Linked DNA regions of Thiocapsa rosea. The protein of the gene in region 2 binds, or shares a complex with, the protein of the main gene of each other region. Links are inferred from orthologs where the notes say so. Each region holds a gene or a part of one and is shown on either strand. Other genes may lie near its edges. The genes, in order: tsaE, tsaD and tsaB.

What was found.
Region 1: the proteins of tsaD (region 2) and tsaE are in contact, whole or in part, in a crystal structure (PDB 6N9A), measured with the Thermotoga maritima proteins. The link is inferred for Thiocapsa rosea from one-to-one orthologs. Residues at the interface, in WP_004082750.1 of Thermotoga maritima: Cys10, Asp11, Arg49, His50, Leu82, Gly84, Gly135, Gly136, Glu154, Thr155, Leu156, Asp157, Asp158, Ser159, Glu162, Asp165, Lys166, Arg169, Leu170, Tyr175, Lys213, Thr214, Leu217, Tyr218, Gln221, Arg222, Asn324; in WP_004082108.1 of Thermotoga maritima: Leu37, Gly38, Lys46, Lys57, Val59, Lys60, Ser61, Thr63, Phe64, Thr65, Leu66, Met67, Val69, Pro71, Tyr82, Arg83, Leu84, Asp86, Asp88, Phe89, Asp93, Ile128, Asp130, Glu131, Arg134.
Region 3: the proteins of tsaD (region 2) and tsaB are in contact, whole or in part, in a solved structure (PDB 4WQ4), measured with the Escherichia coli proteins. The link is inferred for Thiocapsa rosea from one-to-one orthologs.

The regions. Positions count from the first base shown.
Region 1 is NZ_RBXL01000001.1:4,705,066-4,715,366, forward strand. The notes cover bases 459-3,457. They hold tsaE (tRNA (adenosine(37)-N6)-threonylcarbamoyltransferase complex ATPase subunit type 1 TsaE), read right to left. Parts: upstream 2,215-3,457; coding sequence 1,702-2,214; downstream 459-1,701. Other genes in these bases: BDD21_RS20895 (N-acetylmuramoyl-L-alanine amidase), read right to left, coding at 459-1,619; BDD21_RS20905 (NAD(P)H-hydrate dehydratase), read right to left, coding at 2,211-3,457. In the rest of the region: more of BDD21_RS20895, read right to left, coding at 255-458; more of BDD21_RS20905, read right to left, coding at 3,458-3,722; tRNA epoxyqueuosine(34) reductase QueG, read left to right, coding at 4,013-5,059; orn (oligoribonuclease), read right to left, coding at 5,247-5,795; BDD21_RS20920 (c-type cytochrome), read left to right, coding at 5,938-6,231; rsgA (ribosome small subunit-dependent GTPase A), read left to right, coding at 6,236-7,249; BDD21_RS20930 (EVE domain-containing protein), read left to right, coding at 7,392-7,868; BDD21_RS20935 (ATP-binding protein), read left to right, coding at 8,132-9,679; BDD21_RS20940 (hypothetical protein), read right to left, coding at 9,764-10,120. UniProt on the Escherichia coli protein: Required for the formation of a threonylcarbamoyl group on adenosine at position 37 (t(6)A37) in tRNAs that read codons beginning with adenine.
Region 2 is NZ_RBXL01000001.1:5,661,215-5,665,815, reverse strand. Bases 1,737-4,601 are described here. They hold tsaD (tRNA (adenosine(37)-N6)-threonylcarbamoyltransferase complex transferase subunit TsaD), read right to left. Parts: upstream 3,759-4,601; coding sequence 2,715-3,758; downstream 1,737-2,714. Other genes in these bases: thiO (glycine oxidase ThiO), read right to left, coding at 3,917-4,601; BDD21_RS25090 (alpha/beta hydrolase), read left to right, coding at 1,737-2,477. In the rest of the region: BDD21_RS25100 (hypothetical protein), read right to left, coding at 1-4; aqpZ (aquaporin Z), read right to left, coding at 186-923; more of BDD21_RS25090, read left to right, coding at 1,146-1,736.
Region 3 is NZ_RBXL01000001.1:3,158,501-3,168,612, reverse strand. What follows is about bases 3,909-6,718. They hold tsaB (tRNA (adenosine(37)-N6)-threonylcarbamoyltransferase complex dimerization subunit type 1 TsaB), read right to left. Parts: upstream 5,749-6,718; coding sequence 5,068-5,748; downstream 3,909-5,067. Other genes in these bases: BDD21_RS14155 (hypothetical protein), read right to left, coding at 6,275-6,718; BDD21_RS14165 (hypothetical protein), read left to right, coding at 4,821-5,084; BDD21_RS14170 (glycerate kinase type-2 family protein), read right to left, coding at 3,909-4,624. Outside these bases: BDD21_RS14190 (HNH endonuclease), read right to left, coding at 1-270; BDD21_RS14185 (TIGR00645 family protein), read right to left, coding at 391-915; BDD21_RS14180 (bifunctional alpha/beta hydrolase/OsmC family protein), read right to left, coding at 1,071-2,345; BDD21_RS14175 (ferritin-like domain-containing protein), read right to left, coding at 2,562-3,389; more of BDD21_RS14170, read right to left, coding at 3,386-3,908; more of BDD21_RS14155, read right to left, coding at 6,719-7,207; BDD21_RS14150 (adenosine kinase), read right to left, coding at 7,378-8,370; BDD21_RS14145 (DNA internalization-related competence protein ComEC/Rec2), read right to left, coding at 8,607-10,112. UniProt on the Escherichia coli protein: Required for the formation of a threonylcarbamoyl group on adenosine at position 37 (t(6)A37) in tRNAs that read codons beginning with adenine.

The DNA.
Region 1 (10,301 bases), 960 kb from region 2 along the record:
GCCCCCAGCCCCCAGCCGTTAGCCGTTAGCCGTTAGCCGTTAGCCGTTGGTCTCGAGCTGCCGGCGACCATTGTGCCGCCCCTGTTCGGTATCCTGGAGATCGCTCTGCGATCCAAGAACGATCCGAACCCGACCCCGTGCGCGTTCGCGGCGATGTTGTGCTGACAGCTCACGGCTAACAGCTGGAGGCTGGAGGCTGGAGGCTGGAGGCTGGATGCTGGCGGCTGGATGCTGGCGGCTCGGCGCAACGCGCCTCACGAATCCTCCGGAATCGCCAACACCTGCCCGACCCGGATCATGTCGTCGTTCAGGCCATTGCGGGCGCGCAGTGCGGAGATGCTCACGCTGTGCCGCTTGGCAATCCCGGAGAGGGTATCACCCGGACCAATCACGTATTCGCGCGCGCCTGCGGCTCCGGCGCCGCCCTGCGGCGAGGCATCGACGAGCATCCCGCGAGGCGGGTATTTGCGGAAGTACCCCAGAACACCGGCCAAGATTGCCTCGGCGAGATCGCGCTGATGGCCTGGATCGCGCAGACGCTTCTCGTCGTCGGGGTTACTGATGAAAGCGGTCTCGACCAGGATCGATGGCACGTCCGGTGCCTTGAGGACGGCGAACCCCGCACGCTGGACAACGCCGCGATGGACCGCACCCAGCCGACCGAGATTGGCGAGGACCATGGTCGCGGCCTCAGTACTGTGCTCCATCGTCGCGCTTTGCGTCATGTCCATGAGCACGTTCGCCAGAAGATCGTCGCCGGTCGAGAGATCCACACCGCCGATTTGATCCGCACTGTTCTCGCGATTCGCCAGCCATTTCGCCGCCTCGCTGCTCGCTCCGCCGTGAGACAGGGTGTAGACCGAGGAGCCCCTAGCCTTCGTGTTGGTAAAGGCGTCGGCATGGATCGAGACGAAAAGGTCGGCGCGACCCTCGCGCGCAATCGCGATACGTTCCTGGAGCCCGACATAGTAGTCGCCGTCGCGGATCATCAGTGCCTTGAGACCCGGCTCGCGGTTGATGAGCTTGGCGAGCTCGCGCGCGACCGCAAGGGTGACGTCCTTCTCCAGGGTTCCTCCCGCGCCGATGGCACCGGGATCCTCGCCGCCGTGACCGGCGTCGATGGCCACGATGATCGCAGGACCGCGACCGCGCCGCGTGTCCCCTTTGCGAACGGCCGAATTCGGGAACGAGGGAAGCGCGACACGCCGGACGCTCGAACCGTCCTTCGGCGTCAGATCGATGACCAGCCGATGTCCGTAGCGCTCGTTCGGGCTCAGCGCGAAGCTCTTCGCTCGCACCGGTTGCTTGAGATCCAGGACGATACGCAGGTGCGATCCGCCCCGCACCCCACCCCGTAGGCCGATCAGGACGGCATCCCCGAGATCGACCTTCGGCAGATTGCTCTGCATGGCAGCATCGTCGAGGTCGATGACGAGGCGATCGGGCTCGTCCAGCGGAAAGATCCGGTGTGTGACCGCCGAGGAGGTCTCGAAGACCAAACGGGTCTTTTCCGGATCGGTCCAGACCCGCGCGCCATCCACCGATGCCTGCTCCGCGCAGACGGACTGCGCCGAAACCGCAAGCACGAGGAGAAGCAGCGGCGAGATCAGCCTATTCACGAGCACGGCCTTCTGGTGGCTCCCGACCCGATCGATCGTGCGTTGAAAGATAGCATGCCGAGCGACGGCTTTCCATGTTGCATCATTGGATTACATCCAACTTCTCAGGCGATGAGCAACGCACTGAATCCACGGATCCGAGCCCGGCCAGCGCCTCCAGGACTGACGCGCCCGACGCCGTTCGGGCCGAGAGACGCAGTCGCCGGCCATTGGGGAGGTAGTCGATCGCAATCACCAGATCCGGAGACGGCAACATCCCGACGCCGCGCTCGGGCCACTCCACCATCCAGACGGCGTCCTCGGCGAGCAGGTCACGCAAGCCCAGAAACTCGAGCTCCTGCGGATCCCCGAGGCGATAGAGATCCAGGTGATTGATGCGTCTGTCCGCCAGCTCGTAAGGTTCGAGCAAGGTATAGGTCGGACTGCGCGCGGCACCGCGATGGCCGAGCCCCGCGAGAACACCTCGGGTCAGGGTCGTTTTACCGGTCCCCAGGTCGCCCTCGAGATAGACGATCAGACGCGGCGGCAAAAGCGCCGCGAGCCGGCCTCCGAAGGCGAGCTGTGCTTCGGGATCGGGCAGCCATTGCTCGATCATGATTCCTCCTGCAGTGCATGCACGCGATTGGCCAGCGGGCGAAGGGCGTCGATGATATCGCTCGCGATAAGCCCGCGCTCGCCCGTACGCGCGGCCCGATCGCCCGCCGCAGCGTGCAGACAGACGCCGGCGCAGGCGGCCTCCTCCGCGTCGAGCCCCTGAGCACGCAAGGCGCCGATGATCCCGGTCAGCACGTCCCCGGAACCGGCGGTTGCCATTCCGGGGTTCCCGTCGCTGCAGACCGCAAGCGGGCGCACCGGATCACCCTGGATCAGTGTCCCGGCGCCCTTCAGGACGGCGACACCGCCGTAGCGCCCCTGCAGCGCATGCGCGCCCGCCGGGCGGTCCTGCTCGATCGCCGCAACATTGGTCCCGAGCAGGCGTGCCGCCTCGCCGGGGTGCGGCGTCAGTACCCAATCCGGCCCCGAGCGGGGTGCCTCGGCGAGGAGGTTCAGTGCGTCGGCATCGACGACCATCGGCATGCCGAGGCCAAGGAGCGACTGCCAGAGATCCCGGCCCCACACCTCGCGACCCAACCCGGGGCCGATCGCCACGACATCGGCCCGCGCGATCAGGGGAGCCAGATCCGCCGAGGTCTCGACCGCCGACACCATCAGCTCGGGACGCGAGAGATTCAGCCAAGCGGCATGCGCCGGATGCGTGGCGATCGTGACCAATCCGGCACCGGCGCGCAGTGCGGCCTCGCCGGCGAGACGCACGGCACCGGACAGCCCGGGTGCGCCGCCGATCACCAACAGGTGCCCGAAGGTGCCCTTGTGTGCCGTGCGCGGACGTCGCCCGAATCGCGCCGACTGCTGATCCCAGTCGATGCGCCGCGCCGAGGCCACCTCGCTGGAATAGACCCGTGCCGGAATCGACAGCGCGCTGAAACGGATCTCGCCGCAGCACTCGGGTCCGGCGCCGATGAAGAGACCTTGTTTGAGTCCGATGAAGCTGACCGTGACATCCGCGCGCACCGCCACGCCCATGACCTGCCCGGTGTCGGCATGCAGGCCCGACGGGATGTCGACGGCAAGCACCGGCGAGCGCTGGTGGTCAAGTGCCTGAATCGCCTCGGCCCAAAGCCCCTCGACGGGGCGTTCCAACCCGGTCCCGAGAAGGGCATCGACCAGGACATCCGAGCGCCGCGGCAGTCCGCGATAAGGCGCGATCGTCCCACCCGCGTCGCACCAGGCGTCGCGACTGAGGGCCGCATCGCCCGACACGCGCTGCGGATCCCCAAGCTGCAGCACACGCACGGCGAGACCCTCGGCCCGTGCCAGGCGCGCGATCACATAGCCGTCCCCGCCGTTGTTTCCGGTCCCGACCAGCACCGTGAGATCGCGCGCATCCGGCCAACGCTCACGTAGGATCCGATAGGCGACCTCCCCGGCCCGGTTCATCAGCTCGATGCCAGGGATGCCGTGATCATCGATGGCGCAGCGGTCGAGATTGCGCACCTGCGCGGCGCGATAGAGCGCATGCGGCAAGCGATCGCGGTCGGGCATCGGATTATTCCGCGGCGGGGATGACATGTGAGGCTCTCGCACGGGGTCGATCGCGGGCGCCGCAAGGCACATGGCTCCGAAGGCGGATCGCGTCGATGACGCATGATGTCGTGAGGCGCTCGGCGTTCATGAATCCCGATGTGCTCGCTGGTTTTGATCGACAGGTTTGATCGAGAGGCTTGATCGATCGGTTTGCTTGGAGGCGACGTCTCGAGACATCAGGTTCAAGTCGACCTCGCATGCGGTCTATTCTTCGGACATCCGAAGCCGCAAACCGAGACGCCACACGAGTGATACCGACAGGAGAGCTTGTCGCCCGCATCAAGCGCCGGGGTTCGGAACTCGGCTTCCAGCAGGTCGGGATCACCGACACCGACCTCGCGTCGGCCGAGTCACGTCTGCTGACCTGGCTCGCCGAGGGCCGTCACGGCACCATGGACTACATGGCCCGTCACGGGCTGAAGCGCTCGCGCCCGGCCGATCTGGTGCCCGGCACGGTTCGCGTGATCTCGGTGCGGATGGACTATCTGCCCGAGTCGCACCGGGCGATGCAGGCCGCGCTAGAGGATCCGCCGCGCGCCTTCATCTCGCGCTACGCACTGGGCCGCGACTATCACAAGCTGCTCAGACGGCGCCTACAGCGCCTCGCCGAGCATATCCTCGCCGAAATCGGCCCCTTCGGCTACCGGGTCTTCGTCGACTCAGCACCCGTTCTGGAGAAACCGCTGGCCGCGAAGGCCGGGCTCGGCTGGATCGGCAAGCACACCAACCTCATCCACCCCCAGGCCGGCTCCTGGTTCTTTCTCGGCGAGATCTACACGGATCTCGCACTGCCGATCGATACCCCGATTGCCGATCACTGCGGCCGCTGTCGGGCCTGCATCGAGGTCTGTCCGACCCGCGCGATCATCGCGCCCTACAGGTTGGATGCCCGCCTGTGCATCTCCTACCTGACGATCGAGCATGCAGGCAGCATCCCGCAGCCGCTGCGCCCCCTGATGGGCAACCGCATCTACGGCTGTGACGACTGCCAACTGGTCTGTCCCTGGAATCGCTTCGCGCAGCTCGCCGCCGAACCGGATTTTCAGGCACGTCACGGTCTGGATACGGCCTCGCTCGTCGAGGTCTTCGGCTGGGACGAGTCGACCTTTCTCGATCGAACGCAAGGCTCCGCGATTCGCCGCATTGGCCACCTCCGCTGGCTGCGAAACATCGCCGTCGCGCTCGGCAACGCGCCCGCATCGGCCGAGGTGAAACAGGCCCTGAGCACCCGTGCGGACCATCCCGACGCCTTGATTCGCGAGCATGTCGGGTGGGCGCTCCGGCGGATCGGTTAACCCGCGTCCAGAGCGACATGCGTCGTTGTCATTGTGCGTTTGGCTTCGGAGATATCCTCGATCCCGGTGAGACGCGGTTTAGAATTCAATATTTTTGAATACTTTAAACCGCGCCGACTCCAACAGTCCTCGGAGCTGGCGCGGCCAAACCACTCCAACACATGACGCATACCGCACCGGGCGCGGTTTAAAGCCCCCGCAAAAGATGCGTGCGATAATGTTTGAGTTCGTCGATGGACTCGCGGATATCGTCGAGGGCCAGGTGTCGCGACTCTTTCTTGAAGGCGCTCGCCACGTCGGGCGCCCAGCGTTGCGCGAGGATCTTCAAGGTGCTCACGTCCAGATTGCGATAGTGGCAGTAGGCCTCGAGCTTCGGCATCCAGAGCGCAAGGAAGCGTCGGTCCTGACAGATGCTGTTTCCGCACAAGGGCGAGGCGCCGGGCGGGACGAAATCCGCGAGAAAGCGCAGGGTCGTCGATTCGGCATCGGATACGCTCTGGGTGCTTGCGCGTACCCGATCGAGCAGGCCGGATCGGCCGTGATGGTCGCGATTCCACTCGTCCATGCCCGCAAGAACGGCTTCGGGCTGATGGATCGCAACGACGGGACCCTCCGCCAGGATGCGAAGATCGCTGTCGGTGATCATGGTCGCGATCTCGAGGATTCGATCGCTCGCGGGGTCGAGCCCCGTCATCTCGAGATCGAGCCAGATCAGATGATTCTCGTTCTTGGTCAAATGCCTGCTCTCCTGCAATACGCAATCGGGTGAGCCGACAGCCTGGTCTAACCCGGCGGTCGACACCATGATCGGCTAGGGTAGCGGCGTTTTCGCCTGCTGGCGACCTTGCTCATTCCAACAATCCTTCGGAGGCTCATCCATGAAGATCCAGTCCATTCTCCTCGGCGCGGGCACAGCCGTGCTTCTCGGCCTCGGTTCGGTCACGGCACAGGCGCAACCCAGCGAGAAGGCCGAGGAACTCTACGAAACCAACTGCCTGAGCTGCCACGGCAGCGAGATCTACACGCGCGACGGACGCATGGTCACCTCGTTCGACGGACTCGAGCGGCAGGTCCAACGCTGCGAGACCGCGCTCGGGCTGCGGTGGTTCGATGAAGACATCAAAGACGTCGCCAGCTATCTAAACCATCACTTCTACAGTTTCGAGCGCTGAGCCGGTGACGAAACGGCGGCTGTCCGGACGCCAGATCGAGCGGATCCAAACCATCCAGGACCGCCGCCGCCAGCGCCTCGCCTCGCGCGTCGACAACGCCTTGTCGGAGATCGAAGGCGAGCCGTTGCCCGTGGAGGGGCGAGTCGTCGTCCGCCACGGGGCCAATCTGGCGGTCGAGGACGCCGAGGGCGACATCACCCATTGTCTGTCGCGTCAGAATATCGGGCATCCGGTCTGCGGGGATCGCGTGGTCTGGCAACGCACCGCGGACAATCAGGGTGTCGTCACGGCCATCCTGCCGCGGCAAACGCTGCTGAGCCGCCCCGACTTCGGCGGTCGCGACAAGCCGTTGGCGGCCAACCTGACGCGCCTGGTGATCCTGATCGCGCCGCGGCCCGAGCCGAGCGATTATTTGATCGATCAGTATCTGGTGGCGGCCGAGACCATGGGGGTGGAGGCCATCATCGTGGCCAACAAGATGGATCTGCTCGACCCCGACGATCGTGCAGCGTTTCAGGAACGTTTCGCCTATTACGGGGCCATCGGTTATTCACTCCTCTGGACCAGTCTGCGTGAGCCGGAGACCCTGGTCGACCTGATCCGTCATCTCGGCGGGCAAACGAGCATCCTGGTGGGCCAATCCGGCGTCGGAAAATCATCCTTGGTTAAGGTGCTGCTGCCGGATCGCGAGATCCAGATCGGCCGACTCTCCAAGGCCACCGGCCTCGGGCGCCATACCACCTCGGCGGCGACCTGCTATCGATTGGCCGAGGACGGCGCCTTGATCGACTCCCCGGGCGTGCGCAGCTTCCGCACGGGTCCGCTCGACCGCGACGCCTTACAGCAAGGGTTTCGCGAGCTGCGTCCCTATATCGGACACTGCCGGTTCGCAGACTGCCGACATGATCAAGAGCCCGAGTGCGCCATCCGCGGCGCCGTCGCAGAGGGTCTCATCGCCCCGCAGAGGCTCGCCAATTTCAAACATCTGCTGGCCGAAGCGGAGCAGGCACGCACCTAAACCGCGCCCGGTGCGGTATGCGTCATGTGTTGGAGCTGGCGCGTTTTAGAGTATTGAACCGCGTCCAAAGCGACAAGCGACGCATACCACGCCGGGCGCGGTTTAAGCCCCGTCACGCGATGCCGAATCAGGACACGACAGGATGAACTACTGGCTGATGAAATCCGAGCCTGACGCCTTCGGTCTCGACGACCTGGCCGCGCGCCCCGACCGGACCGAGCCCTGGGACGGGGTACGCAACTACCAGGCCCGCAACATGCTGCGCGATGCGATGCGCCCGGGCGACCAGATCCTTTTTTATCACTCCAACTGCACAGTGCCGGGCGTGGTCGGGATCGCCGAGGTCGCCAGCGACGCCTATCCCGACAGCACCGCCTTCGATCCCGAGGCGAAGTATTTCGATCCCAAGAGCGACCCGGAGAAACCCCGGTGGTATCTGGTGGAGGTGCGCTACGTGCGCCACCTGAAACGGACCCTCTCGCTCGCCGAGCTCAAGGCGCATGCCGACGGCGCCCTCGCCGGCTTCCCTCTCGTGCGCAACGGCAATCGGCTCTCCGTCATGCCGGTCACGCCCGAGCAATGGGACTTTATCCTCGCCCTTGAGTCCGAAACCGATTGAGTTGATTTCCGGGAACGGCTCTACCGGCAGAGCCGGAACCAAGAAAAGTGGTCGAAGGCTCTACTCGTTGTCGTTGTCGCAATCGGATTCCGGACGACAACGACAACGAAGATTTCCGGGACGGTTTGCTCGAGACCTGCGGCTTAATGGACTCGATGCCTTCCGGGCATGCGCAGACGGGATGCCAATGCTTGGAAATCACCTTAGGCGACGAGTAGAGTTCGGCGAAAAATCCAGTCACGTTCGCGCCGTCAAGGTCCGCCATGCACCGCCGTAAACTGCCGATCGGGATCCAGACCTTCGCCAAGATTCGGGAGGATGATTTTTACTATGTCGACAAAACCGGCTTTATCCGCCAGTTGGTCGACGAGGGCAGCCAGTATTTCCTGTCGCGCCCGCGTCGTTTCGGCAAGTCGCTGCTGATCGATACCCTCGCGGAGCTTTTCGCGTGCAACGAGCCCCTGTTTCGAGGGCTCGCGATCCATCCGCATTGGGACTGGACGACCCCTTATCCGGTCATTCGGATCAGCTTCGGCGGGGGTGTGGTACGCGATCGCGCCGAGCTCGATCGGCGCATCCTGGATCTCTTGTCCCGTAATCAACGCGCGCTCGGTCTCGTCTGTCGGGACACGACGGACATCGTGGGTTGTTTTGCCGAGTTGCTCGCGCTGGCCCATGCCGCCACCGGCCAACGGGCAGTGGTGCTGGTGGATGAATACGACAAGCCGATCCTCGACAACCTGAGCGACGCGAAGACCGCGCGGGAGCTCCGCGACGGACTGCGGAATCTCTATTCGGTCATCAAGGACAACGACGCCCACATCCGTTTTGCGTTTCTTGTCGGCGTGAGCAAGTTCAGCAAGGTCAGCATCTTTTCGGGACTCAACAGTCTGAAGGACATCACGGTCGATGTCCGTTACTCGGCGCTCTGCGGTTATACCGAGGCCGATGTCGACAGCGTCTTCGCCCCCGAGCTTGCGGGCCTGGAGCGCGAGCAGATCCGGCTCTGGTACAACGGCTACAACTGGACCGGCGAGGCAGTCTACAACCCCTTCGATCTCCTCTTGTTGTTCGATGCACGCGAGTTCCGCACCTGGTGGTTCGAGACGGGGACGCCGACCTTTCTGGTGGATCTGCTCACCGCACGCGGTTTCTTTACGCCAGATCTGGCCGGACTGCATGCCTCCGAGGCATTGATCTCGACCTTCGACGTGCACAACATGCCCTCGGAGGCATTGCTCTGGCAAAGCGGCTATCTGACCTTCACCGGCTCCCGGCGCCTCGGCGCGCGGCTCGAATATGCCCTGGGCTATCCCAATCTGGAGGTCGAAATCGCGCTGAACGATGCGCTCCTGAAAGGGCTGATAGGCGACCCCATGCAGGCCGATCGGGCCGTGAGCCGGCTCTACGACGTGCTCGTCGCCGGTGACTTCACGGCATTGCGCGCGCATCTCGAAAGCCTCTTCGCGGCCATCCCCTATCCCTGGCACACCGGCAATCCGATCGCCCGTTTCGAGGGTTACTATGCGAGCGTCTTCTACAGCCATCTGGCCGCGCTGGGCTTGGATCTGACCCCGGAGGAGACGAGCAACCAAGGCCGTATCGACCTGACTTTGAAGTTCAATGCCTGCATCTGGCTGTTTGAATTCAAGGTCGTCGAGCTGGCACCGGAAGGGCGAGCGCTCCAACAGATCAAGGACCGCGGTTATGCCGACAAATACCGCGCCCTGGGTCAGCCGATCCACCAGATCGGGATCGAATTCAGTCGCGAGCGTCGCGCCTTGGTCGGCTTCGAGGTGGAAACGCTGTGAGTCTCCGGCTACGGATGGACGCGTTTGCCGACGTATACTGGCGTGTGACCCACGCCGTGTGCCTGAATGACGACGGCGCCCGAATCACATCTGTCGGACAACGGAGGCCTGCTGCAGCCCGAGCGCCTGCTGGCCCAGCTTCAGTGCCTGCTCGGCAAAGGCATCCAGATCGCCCCAGCGATCGTCCGTATCCACCACCTCGGACATAACCTCGCCGACGATACCGAGCCGGTAGGCCCCGTCGGCACGCTCGGCTGGAGGGCTTGGCTCGACACAGACATAGAAGACGGGCTCGCGCTGTCCGGTTTGCACGAACGCGAGGATGTACCGATAGGTACGGCTATCCCCGCTCTCGATCTCGCCGAGCAGCGATGCCGAGTGATTGCCGACCTGATAGCGGCGTTTCGGGATAGCGGTCTTGATGATGGGGCGGTCTTGCATGGCACAGCTCCTGAGGCATGTCGAATCGGGGGGCGGTTTGATCCCTTTGTCCTCCATGTGGGGTCGTTCGCGCGGCAACGCAGGCCGAAGCAACACTCCTCGTTCGTTGTCGTTGTCGTTGTCGTTGTCGTTGTCGTTTCCATGGTCGATGACGACAACGACAACGAACAGTCTCGACACC
Region 2 (4,601 bases):
GCATCTTGTATCTCGGCCATCGAAGGTCGAGTCATCCTACAGTCGGTTGTCGAAGCCGCAAAGGAGTGGTCGAGGCGGGACACGCGGTGGCGGCTCGGGGTGGATCGACGACGTGCGTTCTTCGGTGAACGGTCACTTGGGGCCGCAGCCAATGCGGCGTCGGCCCCGAGAGGCTCCTGTGCTCGTCAAGCTGTATGCTTTTGCTCGAACAGGCGATACACCACCCCTGCAATCGCTGCACCGATCAGCGGTCCGACCCAGAACAGCCAGAGCTGGCCCGCCGCCTGACCTTGTCCGCCGGTGAGCAGCGCCAAAGCGGGTCCGGTGCTGCGCGCCGGGTTGACCGAGGTGTTGGTGATCGGGATCGAGATCAGATGGATCAGCGTGAGCGCCAGGCCAATGGCGAGACCCGCATGGGTACCAATGCCGCGTTTGTCAGTCGCGCCGAGGATAATGAAGAGGAACATGGCGGTCATGACGATCTCGGTCACCAACCCGGCGAACAAGCCGTAACCCTGCGGTGAGAGGCTGTCGTAACCGTTGACGGCCAAGCTGTTGGCGGCGAGCGTGAAGGTCGCTTGCCCCTCTTTGTGAACGCCCATGTCCGAGGCGATGAACCAGATCAGGAAGGCGGCGACGATGGCGCCGAGGACCTGGGCGACGACATAGACCGGAACATCGGCGAAGGGGAAGCGACCGCCTACGGCGAGTCCCAGCGAGACGGCGGGGTTCAAGTGACAGCCGGAGATATGACCGATGGCATAGGCCATCGTCAATACGGTTAAACCAAAGGCGAACGAAACGCCCAGATAGCCGATTCCGACGTCCGGAACGCCTGCTGCAAAGACGGCGGCTCCGCAGCCGCCAAGGACAAGCCAGAAGGTTCCGATCAGCTCGGCGAGCGCGCGTGTCATGAGTGGCATCGCAATGTCCTCCGGTAAGTTGAAGCATGAAATGGCGCCGTATAATAATCCCTGTTTCGGTTGCACACTATCTGTTTCTTTGTCTTGATCTCGGCTCTTTCCTTAAACCGATGCGCCGAGTGAAATGCCTTCTTTCTTAATGGAATTTCCGCAAGCCACCATCGGTTTGATTCCGCGTTCGTTTCGGCAGCGATTAACCTTTTTTGGATAGGTATAAGGCGAATGAATCGGACCTTCGCGTGCGTATCGGCCGTCATGCTGACGGTTGCGGTTATATCCGGCTGTGCGACCAAGCCGCGGCAGCTGATGCCGACGCCGTTGGTCTATCAGGAGCCGAACGGGCAGGTGCTCTTCGAGAAGATCGCAGCATCGCAGCAACGCCCCGAAGTCGATCTGCTCTTCATCACCAATCGTGCTGCGCAGGATGATCCCGAAAGCCGTCTCCCCTATGGGCAGACGCGCCGTAAAGGGATGGTGTTCGGCTCGGCCGAGGTGCGCATGGTCCCCGCGATCGATTGGGAGACTCTGAAGGCCCAAAGTCGGCTTGCCGAGCGGACATCCGAGGTCGCCCTGGAGCTTGGGACAGTCAAGGAATTTGCGGCATTTCCGCAAGAGCCTTACCGGATTATTCGGGCGGGCGAAAACACGCTGAGTCGGGATCCGATCGAAATGCGAGAGTTCGACGCGACCAAGGCGGCCTTTCAGGAGGAGATCCGGCGTCGCTTGGCCCTGTCGCCGAAGAAGGAGGTCATGCTCTACGTTCACGGCTTTAACGAGACCTTCGCCACGGCGGCCTTTACGGCCGCGGAACTCTGTCACTTCTTCGGTCGCGAGCAGGTCTGCAGTTTCTTCACCTGGCCGGCATCCTCGACCGGGAACTTCCTGATCTCGTATACCACGACCACTGAATCCGCCGAGTACGCGGTCGACCATCTCAAAAAGAGCCTGCGCATGATCGCGGGGACGCCCGGTGTGGAGCGTATTCAACTGCTGGCGCACAGCCGCGGGACGGCTGTGCTCCTCAATGCCTTGAGGGAGTTGATGATCGAAGCGATCGCCTTGGGAGTGGACCCCGCCGATGCCTACCGAATCTATAACGTCGTCCTTCTCTCCCCCGATATCGACGTGGACATTGCCGGGCAGAAGATTACCGGATTCGTATCGGATCCGGACCTGACCCGCGCATGGCCGGACGATGCGTTGCCGCGCCTCCTGAATGGCCGGCTAAGCATCTATGCCTCGCCGGACGATCGTGCGCTGAGCGTCTCGCGGATCCTCTTTCGCAGTCGCAACCGAGTCGGCCAGCTTCGCCCGGAGGACATTGCTCCCGCGATGCAGACCTATTTCGGAACCTTCGGCCGGATCGATCTGATCACCTTCTCGGGTGAGCGCACCGATCTGTTCGGTCACTCTTACTTCACGACCAACCCCAAGGTCAGCTCGGATCTCGTGCAGTTGATTCGGTTCGGGAAAGGCCCCGGCGATCCTGGACGTGATCTTCTACGCACGGGACCGGCAACCTGGGAGTTCAGGGCCGAGGGCGATTCGCGGTGAACGCTGGAGGCTGCGAGCCGGAAAATCAGCCTGATCTCGCTAGCGCTAAACCGCGCCCAGAGCGAGATGCTGATTTCCGAGTGAGCTCGACGTTTGGCGCATCCACAACGCTGAGCGTGGGCGCGGCTTAAAATAGTATATTTTTTTGAATATCTTAAACCGCGCCTGCTCCAGCGCGCGTTAAGTCTGCCGGGGCCGACCCCATCCAAAAACATCGCATACTGCACTGGGCGCGGTTTAAGCGGGTGTCAGCTCTTCCATCGGCCAACGCGCCCTGGGCTTGAAGGCGAGGGGCTCGAGATGGCCTGCGCGCAGGCGCTGCCAGCCGGCGTAGGCGATCATGGCGCCGTTGTCGGTGCACAGGGAGGGTCTGGGGTAGAAGGTCTCGCCGCCCGCGGCAGCGATGGCGGTGTTCATACGTTCGCGCAGTCGGCGGTTGGCGCTGACGCCGCCGGCGAGGATCAGGCGCCGATGGCCGGTCTCCTGCAGGGCGCGACGACACTTGATCACCAGGGTGTCAACCACCGCCTCCTCGAAGGCACGGGCGATGTCGGCGCGGGTCTGGTCCGGGTCGAGCGCCTCGGGAACGGTCTCGCGAACGGTATTGAGTGCGAAGGTCTTGAGCCCGCTGAAACTGAAATCGAGCCCCGGTCGGTCGGTCATGGGGCGAGGGAAGCGGAAACGCTTGGGGTCACCGTGCTCGGCGAGCTTGGCGAGCTCCGGGCCGCCGGGGTAGGGGAGATCGAGGATCTTCGCGGTCTTGTCGAAGGCCTCCCCGGCGGCGTCGTCGAGCGATTCGCCCAAGATGCGGTAGCGGCCCACGCCGGTCACGTCGACCAGTTGAGTGTGTCCGCCCGAGACCAGGAGTGCCACGAAGGGGAAGGGGGGCGCCGGATCTTCGAGCAGGGGTGCGAGCAGATGTCCCTCCATATGATGCACGCCGACCGCCGGCACACCCCAGGACCAGGCGAGGCTACGACCCAAGGCGGCGCCGACTAGGAGTGCGCCGACCAGACCGGGACCGGCGGTGTAGGCCACGCCGTCGATCGATGCGGGATCGAGCCCCGATTCCTCGAGGACCTGTCGGATCAGCGGCAGTGTCTTGCGCACGTGATCGCGCGAGGCCAGCTCCGGGACGACGCCGCCGTACTGGGCGTGGATCTCGATTTGACTGTAGACAGCTTGGGCAACCAGACCGCGTTCGCCGTCGTAGACGGCCACTCCGGTCTCGTCGCAGGAGGTCTCGATCCCGAGGACACGTCTTACGATCCTTTTGGGCACATGATCACCGGTTTGTTGGTGCGTTGTGCCGGGCGGGAGCGAGGCACAACGAAGCTGAGATACCTATTGTGCTTCCTGCGCCAGCACAACCTACAGAGTAAGGAACGATTCAAAAACAACCGAATTACGCATACCGCACCGGGCGCGGTTTAAGCGGGTTAGCGCGCTGCATCGACCGCGTAAGGGGCAGGTTCCAGGATGGGTGTGCGCCCCAGCACAAGATCGGCCGCGAGCCGTGCAGAGGCCGGGCCGGTGACGAGACCGTTGCGGAAATGTCCTGCGTTGATGAACAGCCCGTCGACGCCCGGATAGGCGCCGATAAAGGGGATGCCGCTCGGCGAGCTGGGTCGCAGCCCCGCCCAGTGGTCTTCGATGGGCGTGCGCTTGAGGACGGGAAACATCTCGAAGGCCGCACGGTAGAGCGCCTCTTTGACCTCGGCGGTCGTCGTCTTGACGAATCCGCTGTGCTCGAGGGTGCTTCCGAACAACATCCGCCCGTCGCGCCGCGGAATGAGATACTGCTCGCGGTGCAGGGTGATGTGGTTGATCTGACCGGGCTTGCCGTAGAAAAGGATCATCTGACCGCGCACCGGCGCGATGTCGGGCGTTTCGCCAAGCTGCTCGAGCAGCTTGGCGGTCCATGCGCCGGCACAAATGACGACCCGGCGCGCCTCGATCGGCCCGTCCGGCGTCCGTACCCCGGTCACCTGACCGCCGTCGACCAGAAGCTCCAAGACCTCTTCGTTTTCGCGCAGCTGGATGCGGTCTTCCACCGAGCGGCGAACCGCCTTGCTCAAGCGCGGCGTGCGTACCTGCGCGATGCGCGGGAGCAGGAGTCCACGC
Region 3 (10,112 bases), 2.5 Mb from region 2 along the record:
GCCGGCATATTGCGACAGTTCGGCCCAGTTGGTCCGCCTGCCGGTCTCGCCGGTCGGGCGTCCCGTCAGCCTGCGTTGCGTAGGATTTCGACTGATCCCTGCGTCGTCGCACATCGCGGCGATGTTCTGAATCTTCATGCTGATCGACGAGCGACTGCGTGACTGCAGCGCATGAATAGTCTCGATACCTCCGATCTCGGCGATACCATATCGCGCCGCGTAAATGCAAAGCACGATTTCATCTCGGGTAAAGGGTTTGCGAGTTGCCATCGACGTCTTTCGTTCCCCGCCGAACGCGTTCACATCGGACCTTCTAGCCCGCCGGAGCGCAATGCGGTTCGCGGGCTTACCGCATCCGACAGGTTGGGTGATCGAAGCGGTTTAGATCGATCAATGATCGTCTCCGCGATTGCTCGCCTTATCGGCCGAGATCCGGTCCATCATCGCAAACAAAAGCCCGGAGACGACGAAGGTCATGTGGATGCCGACCTTCCAGGCCAGCTCCTCGTTCGTCAGGCGATCAACGTACATGAATGCCTTGAGGAGCTCGATGCCGGAGATGGCGACGATGGAGCCGATGAGCTTCATCTTCAGCTCGGCGAAGCCGACATGCCCCATCCAGTTGGGACGATCCTCATGATTCCCGGTATCGATTCGGGAGACGAAGTTCTCGTAGCCGGCGAGCACGATAATGAGCACGAGGTTGGCGATCATCACGACGTCGATCAGGGAGAGCAGCCCGATAATCACCTCGCCGGCCTCGGCGGTGAAGACGAGCGGGACGAAATGGATGAACTCCTTGACGAACTTGACCAGCAGGAGCGCGATGGCCAAGACCAGCCCCAGATAGAAGGGCGCAAGCAGCCAACGGCTGCTGAAGATCACCAATTCCAGAAATCGTTCGATCTGTTTCATGTCGAGGTTCCGGTTTGCCTTCGAGCCGCTGAGGTTGAGTCCGGCGCTTGCGAGCCAAAGGCGAGCGACGGAGCGGGCGGGATGCTACGCGGGCGCGGCCGCCTCTTCAACGGCGTTCGTTCGGTCGAACCTCGTGCCTCGGCTTGAGCCTCCGCTCAGGGGGCCGGCGGCTCCTCCTCGAACCCGATCCGCACCTGCGTACAAGCGGCAAGCGTGCGATAGACCGGGCTTCGTGCGGCGATCTCGAGCAGGCGAGTGCGCTCCTCGGCCGTCAAGGCGCCGAGGATGTTCAGATGCACCTCGACGCGCTCGAGCCTGCTCGCGTGATCGGCCGCGTGGTCGCCCTCGTGCTCACAGCTGCGGCAGTCCGTGCCGTGAACCCGCTCTTGGCTCAGACGGACCTCGACGTCGTCCAACGCAAGCCCCTGGTGCCTGGCGTAGGTCCGCACCGTCATGGAGATGCAGGCGCCGAGCGACATCAAGAGCAGATCGTAGGGTGTAGGACCCAGATCCGAGCCGCCGACCGACTTGGGCTCGTCGGCTAGCCATTGATGGCGATGGGTGTAGAGCCCGCGCTGGAAACGGGTATCGAGTTCGGTGACCAGGACCTCTTTCTCGGCCACGCGAGGAGCGGTCCCGATGCTCTGCTCGAAGCCGTGCTTGCCGAGCCCAAGATAGCGGCTCGCCCAAGCAACCAGGGTTTCGGCGACATACTCGGCATCTTCGCGATTGGCGAGCATATGGTCGGCCTTGTCGAGCGAGATGAAGCTCTTGGGATGCCGCGCCGCCTGGAAGATCTTGCCGGCCTCCCCGATGGAGACGATGGTGTCGAGCGGCGAATGGAAGACCAGAAGGGCGCGGTTGAGGTGGCGGATGTGGTCCGCCGAGGCGTATTGATCCAGGTCGTCGAGCAGCTGCTTGCGGATGCGGAAGCGCCGCTGCCCGATCTGCACCTCGGCCTCGCCCGTCTCCTCCAACTGGCCGCGCGCCCCGCTGAGGAGGTGCTGGACATGCGAGGCGGTCGCCGGGGATGCGATCGTCACCACTGCCTCGACGGACGGAAGCGCATGCACCGCCGCCAGCACCGCCGCACCGCCCAAACTGTGTCCGATCAGCAGCGCCGGGGCCTCGTACTCCTCCTCCAGCTTGCGCGCCGCGGCGAGCAGGTCGGCGACGTTCGATGAAAAATTGGTGTTGGCGAAATCGCCGTCGCTGTTGCCGAGCCCGGTGAAGTCGAAGCGCAGCACGGCGATCCCGCGCGCGGCCAAGGCCCGACTGATGCGGGTTGCGGCGGCGATGTCTTTGCTGCAGGTAAAGCAGTGCGCGAAGAGGGCGTAACGGGCCGTCGGCACGCGATCCGGAGGGGTCTCGAGCAGGCCGACCAGCGTGTGCCCCTCGGGATTGGGAAATTCGAGCTTGATACGTGCCATGCCAGTTCCTCTCGTTGGAGATCCGTCAGTCCGGGGAAAGCCTCCAGCTTCCAGCCGCCGGCCGCCAGCTTTTTTTGTTCATCAAATGGATAGCGTTGTGGCGGGCCGGACGATTCCAGACCCGATCGGGTGGACAAGCGCGGTAGGGTGGACAAGCGCAGCGCAGTCCACCAGCGCCGGCGCGGGGTTCGGTGGACTGCGCTGCGCTTGTCCACCCTACGGCTTGTCTCCCGCCCGACACAGCGCCTGCAGACGATCGAGCTCGACCTCGTCGAAGCCGGCCTCGCGACGGGCCGGGAGGTTGAGCGGACAGCGGACCTCGGCGCGCATGTACTCTCCCAGAAGATCGAAATAGAGCGGACCGGGGTCGAGTCCGCGCTCCTCGCACAGCCGTTTGAACCAACACGAGCCGACAGCCACATGGCCGACCTCCTCGCGCAGGATGACCCCCAGACAGGCCGCCGTTTCCGGGTCTCCCGCCGCCTCGAAGCGCGCGATCATCCCGGGCGTCACATCCAGACCGCGCGCTTCCAGGACGCGCGGAACCAAGGCCATGCGCACCAAGGGGTCGTGGGCGGTCGCGCGCGCCATCTCCCAGAGACCGTCATGGGCGGGGAAATCGCCGTAGTCGTATCCGAGATCCCGAAGTCGGCTGCGCATCAGGCCGAAGTGCTCGGCCTCTTCGGCCGCGACCTGGATCCAGTCGTCATAAAACTCCGTCGGCATCGCGCGGAAACGCTGTACCGCATCCCAGGCGAGGTTGATGGCGTTGAACTCGATATGCGCGACGGCGTGGATCATGGCCGCACGGCCCTCGCGGCTCGTGAGCTTGCGTGCCTTGAGCGCACGCGGCGGAACCAGCTCGGGCCGCTCCGGACGCCCGGGCAGATCCCGGACGGGGGCCGCGTCGACGGCATCCGCACGTAGACACCCGGACCGCCAGTGCTCGGCCGCCATCTGTGTCGCGGCCTGCTTGCGGGCCGGATCCGGCTCGCCGAGACAGGCGGCTGCCGCATCGAAGAGATTGCCGTGCACATGCGTCATCCGCGCCACCCCAAAATCAGATCCATCACGTTGGTCCCCGTCGGTCCGGTGCGGATCAGGTCGCCGCTCGCTTCGAGCAGGGTGCCTGAATCCGCGCGTTGCAGCCCGTCCGCGGCGTCGAGGCCGGCGTCCCGGATGCGCTCCAGTGTAGCGCCGTCGACCAAGGCCCCGGCGTCGTCGGTCGGGCCATCGGTTCCGTCGGTCCCCGCGCTCAACAAGGCGGCATCGGATTGACCGGCAAGCTCGATCGCCGCGGCTAGCGCAAGATGTTGATTGCGACCGCCCCGCCCGGGCGAATCCGGCAGACGCAGCGTCGTCTCCCCGCCCGCAATCGAGAGGCCCGGCGGGCCGTCCAGCAAGGCACGCGCAAGTCGTCGACCGGCAAGCCCGGCATCGCCGTCGACCGGCTGCGGATCGAGCCGGACCGCGACACCCGCACGACGCCCGGCGTCGGCCGCAGCGGACTTGGCGGTGTCCAGCGTCGCGACCAGCTCAATGCGCGGACTGCGCGCCGGCAGCGGACCCCGCTCCGCCAGCCCGCGCTCGACCCAAGCCGAGAGCCATTTCGGCAGATCAAGCGCCGCAATTGCCTCGGCCAAACCGACCTCGGGAACCAGCAACCCGGAGCCGATCACGCCCGGATCATCCCCCGGCACATCCGAGATCGCCAACACACGGGACGGCCGGTCGCCGAGGGCGCCCAGCAGCCCACCGCCCTTGATCCGAGAGACCGACTTGCGCACCCGATTCACCGCGTCGATCGGCAGGCCGCTGCCGAGCAGCCATTGGTTCATGCACCGCAGATCGGCCAGATCCAACCCGGCGGTCGGGACCTCGACCAGACTCGAGGCCCCGCCGGAGAGGAGGACGAGTACCTCGGTCTGCGGCGACATCTCGCCAAGCGCGCAGAGCAAACGCCGGCCGGCCGCCAGACTTCCCGCATCCGGCACGGGATGACCGCCGAGCAGGCATTCGATCTCGACCCCGGCGAAGACCGCGGGATCCAGATGACCCGGCTTGGTGATCAGCAGGCCGCCGGCAATTCGCGGACCCAGTGCATCGCAGGCACCCAGCGCCATGGACTGCGCGGCCTTGCCGATCGCACAGATCCACACCGGACCGTCCAAGGGTCGCGCGGCGAGCGCCTGCTCGACGACCGTACGCCCGTCCACCGCGCGCAGGGCCGCGGCAAGGACATCGAGCAACAGTCGACGCGCAGAGGCGACGTCAGTCATCGAAACCGACCCGTGAGGCAGCCTGGAAAACGGCAAGCCAAGCCTTCAAATTGACAAACCTCAATGCGATCGAGCGAAAAGACATGTCTAAGTGGCAGCAAGAAAAGAATCCGCCAGGAAGAAAAGGGATGTAGACGGCCGAAGACCGAGAACAACAAGGACACCCCACTGAACCCTATTCGAACGAGTCCAACCCATGAAGCTGTGCCCGAAATGCAGTCGCTCCCCGTTGCCCTTCGTCATGGTCATGCTGATTTCCAGCGTTCTGGCCTTTATCACCTGGCTCGTGCTGGGGCTCTCCCAGGTCGAGCCGACGCTCAGGCTAGCCGCCGGCGCGGCGGTCTTCCTCGCCGTCGGCGCAACGCTGCTGCACTATGTCCTTAGTTGTCTCAAGCGCCACTGTCGGCACGATCAGGAACGTCAACGGGTCCACGGCCAGACCTTCAGCCGTCCCGCGTAACGCGATCCCGCAGATAGACAGGTGCCGCCAACTCGGGCGGCACCGCATGTCCCGCGGCAAGGGCAGCGGCGCCGAGCACGGCGAGATCCCGAGCCTCGCAGATCGCCTCGCCGGCAGCGGCATTCGGGGCCACACCGGTTCGCGCGGCAAGCTCGGCACCGTAAACGGACCAGCCCGGCCCGACACCGAACCATCCCTCGCCGTCCGGTGCCTCGACCGCCTCCGGCGGGCACACCCGCTCCTCGCAGCGGGCCACGGCCAAGCCGCGGTCGTCGATCTGGAAACATCCCCAGTAGACCTCGCCCATCCGCGCATCCAGTGCCACCAGGAGACGCCGTTCACCGCTGCGGCGAAACGCCCCCTGCGCGATCGCCGCCAAGGTCGAGACCGGCACGAGCGGCAACCCGGCGCCGAACGCGGCCCCCTGCGCGACGGCGACCGCGATCCGCACCCCCGTGAAGGAACCGGGGCCGCGTGCGAAGGCGATCGCGTCCAGTGCGTCGAGACGCGTCCCGGCAGTCTCCAGCACCTGCTGCATCATGCCCAGGATCAGTTCGCCGTGTCGACGCGGAGCGGTTTCGAGCACCTGCTCGATGCGCTCGCCCGAGAGCAGGGCCGCCGAGCAGGCGTCGCCCGAGGTATCGATCGCGAGGAGAGTCGTCATGGGTCAGGAAGGGAATCGCTTCAACCTAAGGAATGCTTGGTTGCGATTCTATACGGAGTCGGCGCCGAGCTGCGGATATCCGATCGACCCGCGGTGCTCGAAATACGGTGATTTCCGGGAATAGTCATCCCGACTGCGAGTGCCTGGAAGGCATCGAGTCCCTGATGCCGTCCGTCTTGAACAAACCGTCGCAGAGTTTTTCGTTGTCGTTGTCGTTGTCGTTGTCGTGCGGAATCCGATTACGATTACGATTACGACAACGACAACGAGAACATCGACAAGCGTGGGAACGGTACTCTTTTGTCGAGGTGTTTGACGTGTTTTCGAACCCTTCCTAAACCGCGCCCGGTGCAGTATGCGTCGTTTGTTGGATTGGCGTGGCCGCGCCGGCTCCGACGAGCGTCGGCGTGGGCGCGGTTTAAAATATTGAAAAATATTGAATGTTTAAACCGCGTCTCACCGAGATCGAGGACATCTCCGAAGCCAAACGCAACATGAAAATGACGCATGTCGCTCTGGGCGCGGTTTAACAGGTAGACGGGCAAACACCCCGGTCGCGAGCGAAGGCTTCCGACAGGCGGGCGGAGTCGAGCATGCGCACAAAATCCTCGGGCGGGAACAAGACCCAACCGCGAAAATCAGGGCTCAATGGCCCGGTGCACTCGCATGGCGGGGCGTCGTCGGCGAGATCCACCAGCCATAGTCCGCGCTGACCGGTCAGACCGAATGGGTTTTCCAAGCGGGTTTCGACCGCCCAAGTGCGCAGCCCCTGCAGGTGATCCCGGATCGCGGTCACGAAAACTTGCGCGATGAGTCCGAGCAAAAGGACCTCTTTGTATCTCAGCTCGATCGACTTCACACCCTGATGTGCGACGTCGAGACCGGCCTCCCTCGAACCCTCGGGCGCTCGCAGATACCTGGTGCTCACGACGAGCCGCACCGACAGGGCATGAAGATCGCGCCAAGATCCGGCGGGAAGCGGGATCTGCAGGCGCGCGGCATGTCGGATCTGATGCTGAAAGAAATGGAACAGGTTACGGACCGCCCAGGCGTTCAAATCGGCGTCCGGAGCGCGTTGGCGATCTGCGGCCTGCTCGATGGCCGCCGCAAGGTTGCGGAACATCAGCCGATAGAGACGCCCCTCGAATAGCGATCCGGGTCCGCCGGTTCGCGCGCCCGTCTCCTCGCCGAGGTGCTCGCAGGCATCCAGCAAGGGTGTCTTCCAGGCATGCAGGATTCGCAGTCGTGCGGCGGCGTCCAAATCGCACGCCAGCAAGGCTTCCAGCATCTCGGTCAGCTTCGCGGGTGAGATCCGCGCCCCGACCGACGGCAGGGTCGCCAGCACGCTGCTCGCAGACTCGAGATGACCCGACGAGACAGGCTCGCCGACCGCGATAGACAGGGTCATCCCCGACGGCAAACCGGGCGCGGGTCGAGCAGCGGTCTTCAAGGTCATCATTCCAAATCCGCGGGTCGATGACGAACCGCCGCGGATCTCTCGATCGACAGGTCCGCGGATAACCCTCCCCTGGAGCAAGTTCGTACGCTGAGCAGGATCCTTTAGCCGAATGCTAGCCCCGACCGACCGACTCGAACTGCCGACCGCTCCGCAGATTCAAAAAGGACCGATCAGCTGTCGAACCGTCTCAAGATCGCTTGCGTCTCGTCGGCGGAGATCCTCGGGCCGAGACTCGTCACCAGCTTCGCCGAAGCCGCGGAAGCGAGATTGCCTGCCCGCGCGTAATCCCAGCCTTGCCCGAGACCGTAGAGGAAGGCGCCCGCGAACATGTCCCCCGCACCGACCGTGTCCACGGCCTTGACCTTGATCGGCGCGATCTCGATCAGGCGCTCGCCGTCCCAGACCAAAGCACCGTCCGGCCCGCGCGTGATGGCGAAGGTCCGGCTGATGCCCTTGAGATACTCCACCGCGACACCGAGGTCCTCGCTGCCGGCCATGCCCATCGCCTCGAACGCGTTGGCGAAGAGCAGATCCACCCCGGAGCCGATCATCTCGAGTAGGCCGGACTTGAAGAACTTCACCATGTTCGGATCGGACAACGAGATGGCGGTCTTCACCCCCGCCGCGTCGGCGATCCCCTTCGCGATGATGGACGCCTCCCGAGCAGCATCCGAGGTCACCAGATAGCCCTCCGTGTAGAACCACTCCGAATCGCGCAGCGCGTCCTCGACCAGCTCCCCGACGGACAGGGCGCCGCTGACCCCCAGGAAGGTGCACATGGTGCGATCGCTGTCCGGCGTGACCAGGACGACGCAACGCCCGGTGTGTCCCTCGTCCTTGCGGGTGTGGTTGTTGGTGTCGACACCGCCTCGGACCAGATCGTCCATGTAGAAATGACCCAGCTCGTCGTCGGCCACCTTGCAGGAGTAGAAGGCTTTCCCGCCGAGCTGGCTGAGCGCAATGACCGAGTTCGCGGCCGATCCGCCCGACCCGCGACGCGGTTGGTGATGCTTGAGATGCGACATAATGGCCGATTGCTGCGCCTCGTCGACCAGGGTCATGACACCCTTGTCGATCCCCAGGATGCCGAGATCCGTCGCGTCCACCTCGTATTCCATATCCACCAACGCGTTGCCGATGCCGTAGACCTGATATTTCGCCATGTATCCCTCGTCTCCTCGCCGAAAAGGCGTCAGTGTATAACCGATCCGGATGAATCGCTTGCTGCCAATCAGTGAACCTCGGCACCCGGGGGCCAGCTCGAAATGACTCTCACGGAGACGCGGAGGGCACGGAGAATCCGAGATCTGTCCTTCGTGCGCTCCGCGTCTCCGTGGCTCCGTGAGAGGTTTCGGAAACCGGCTTCGTCGGCATCCGCGAACACAGGTCTCGACGCGGCTCAGTTGTTCGGGTATCCGTCCGCGCGATGGGTCCAGAATCGGCCGGCGCGCTCGCGCCATGTCCGGGGACCTTCGATGGTGCCGTCCAGCCCGAGCCGCAGCTCGATGGCGCCGACGAGACCCGTGTCGAGTGCCGGGATGCCGCGCGCCGAGACCCGCTCGCGCACCTCGGCGACGGGGAAGCCGAAATGGTTGGCGTACCCCGCGGCGTAGAGGACAAGCCCGGGCGCGACCGCGTCCAAAAACTCCGGATGCGTCGAGGTCGCGCTGCCGTGGTGACCGGCGACGAGCACATCGCTGGCGAGCGCATCCCCCCAGTCGCGGGCCAGGCGGCGCTCGACCCTGGCCTGGATGTCGCCGGTGAGGAGGATCGAGCGCCCCCCGGTCTCCATACGCAGCACGCAGGAGGCGTCGTTGCCGCGGAGCTCTGCATCGGGCGGGTGGATGAACCGAAACGTCACACCGGACCAGTCCCAGCCCTCCCCTGTCCGGCAGGGCACGACACCCGGCACACCCAGACGCGCCGGCTCTCCGCTGTCGATCCGATCGATCGGGACCCGTTTGGCCAAACCGGCCAGACCACCGGCGTGATCGCGGTCGGCATGGCTGACGACCAGACGCTCGATCCGGCGCACCCCTTGTGCCGCCAGAAAGGGCACAATCACCGCGCTGCCCGTATCGAAGCCGCTCGGAAACCCGGGACCCGTATCGTAGACGAGCGTGCCCTCGCGGGTGCGCACCACGGCGGACAGGCCAAGGCCGACGTCCAGCAGCGTAAACCACGCCTCGCCGTCGCTCGGCTGGGGTGTGCGCAGGACGAACATCGGAACCACGAGCAGCAGACCGAGCCAGCGCCCCGGAAGTCCGCGCGGCGCGAGCATCAGCGCAGCACCGGCGCCTGCGGCCAGCCAGACCCAGAGCGAACGCTCGGGCAGCATCATCGCGGCCCATGGTAAGGCCGCGATCCAGGCAAGCCCGTCCAGACACCACCCGAGCAGATGCGCTGTCCACTGCAACGGCCACCCGGAGACCGCGCCGAGTCCGGGAACGAGGCTCAGCAGACTGGTGACCAAAACCAGCGGTAGCAGGATCAGACTGAAGAGCGGCACGGCCACCAGATTCACCGGCGGCGCAATGAGCGAGGCCCGCCCGAAGAGCAGAAACAGCAGCGGCAAGAGACCGATCCCGACGGCCCACTGGGCGCGACCCCAGCGCGTCCACAGATCGCGGCTCGGCAGACGGTGGCCGAGACTGAACAAGAGCACCGCCACGGCGCCGAACGACAGCCAGAAACCGGGCGACAAAACAGCCCCCGGATCAACCAGCAGCACCCCGACCAGAGCGATGACGAGGGCATGGTAGGGTCGAAGCGTCCGCTGCCAGAGGAGCGCCGCGAAGACCACGGCGATCATGACGAGCGCGCGTTGGGTCGAGACCGCGAAGCCCGCCAATCCCGCATAGCCGAGCGCGGCGATCATCCCGCCGACCGCCGCCGCGCGCGGTGC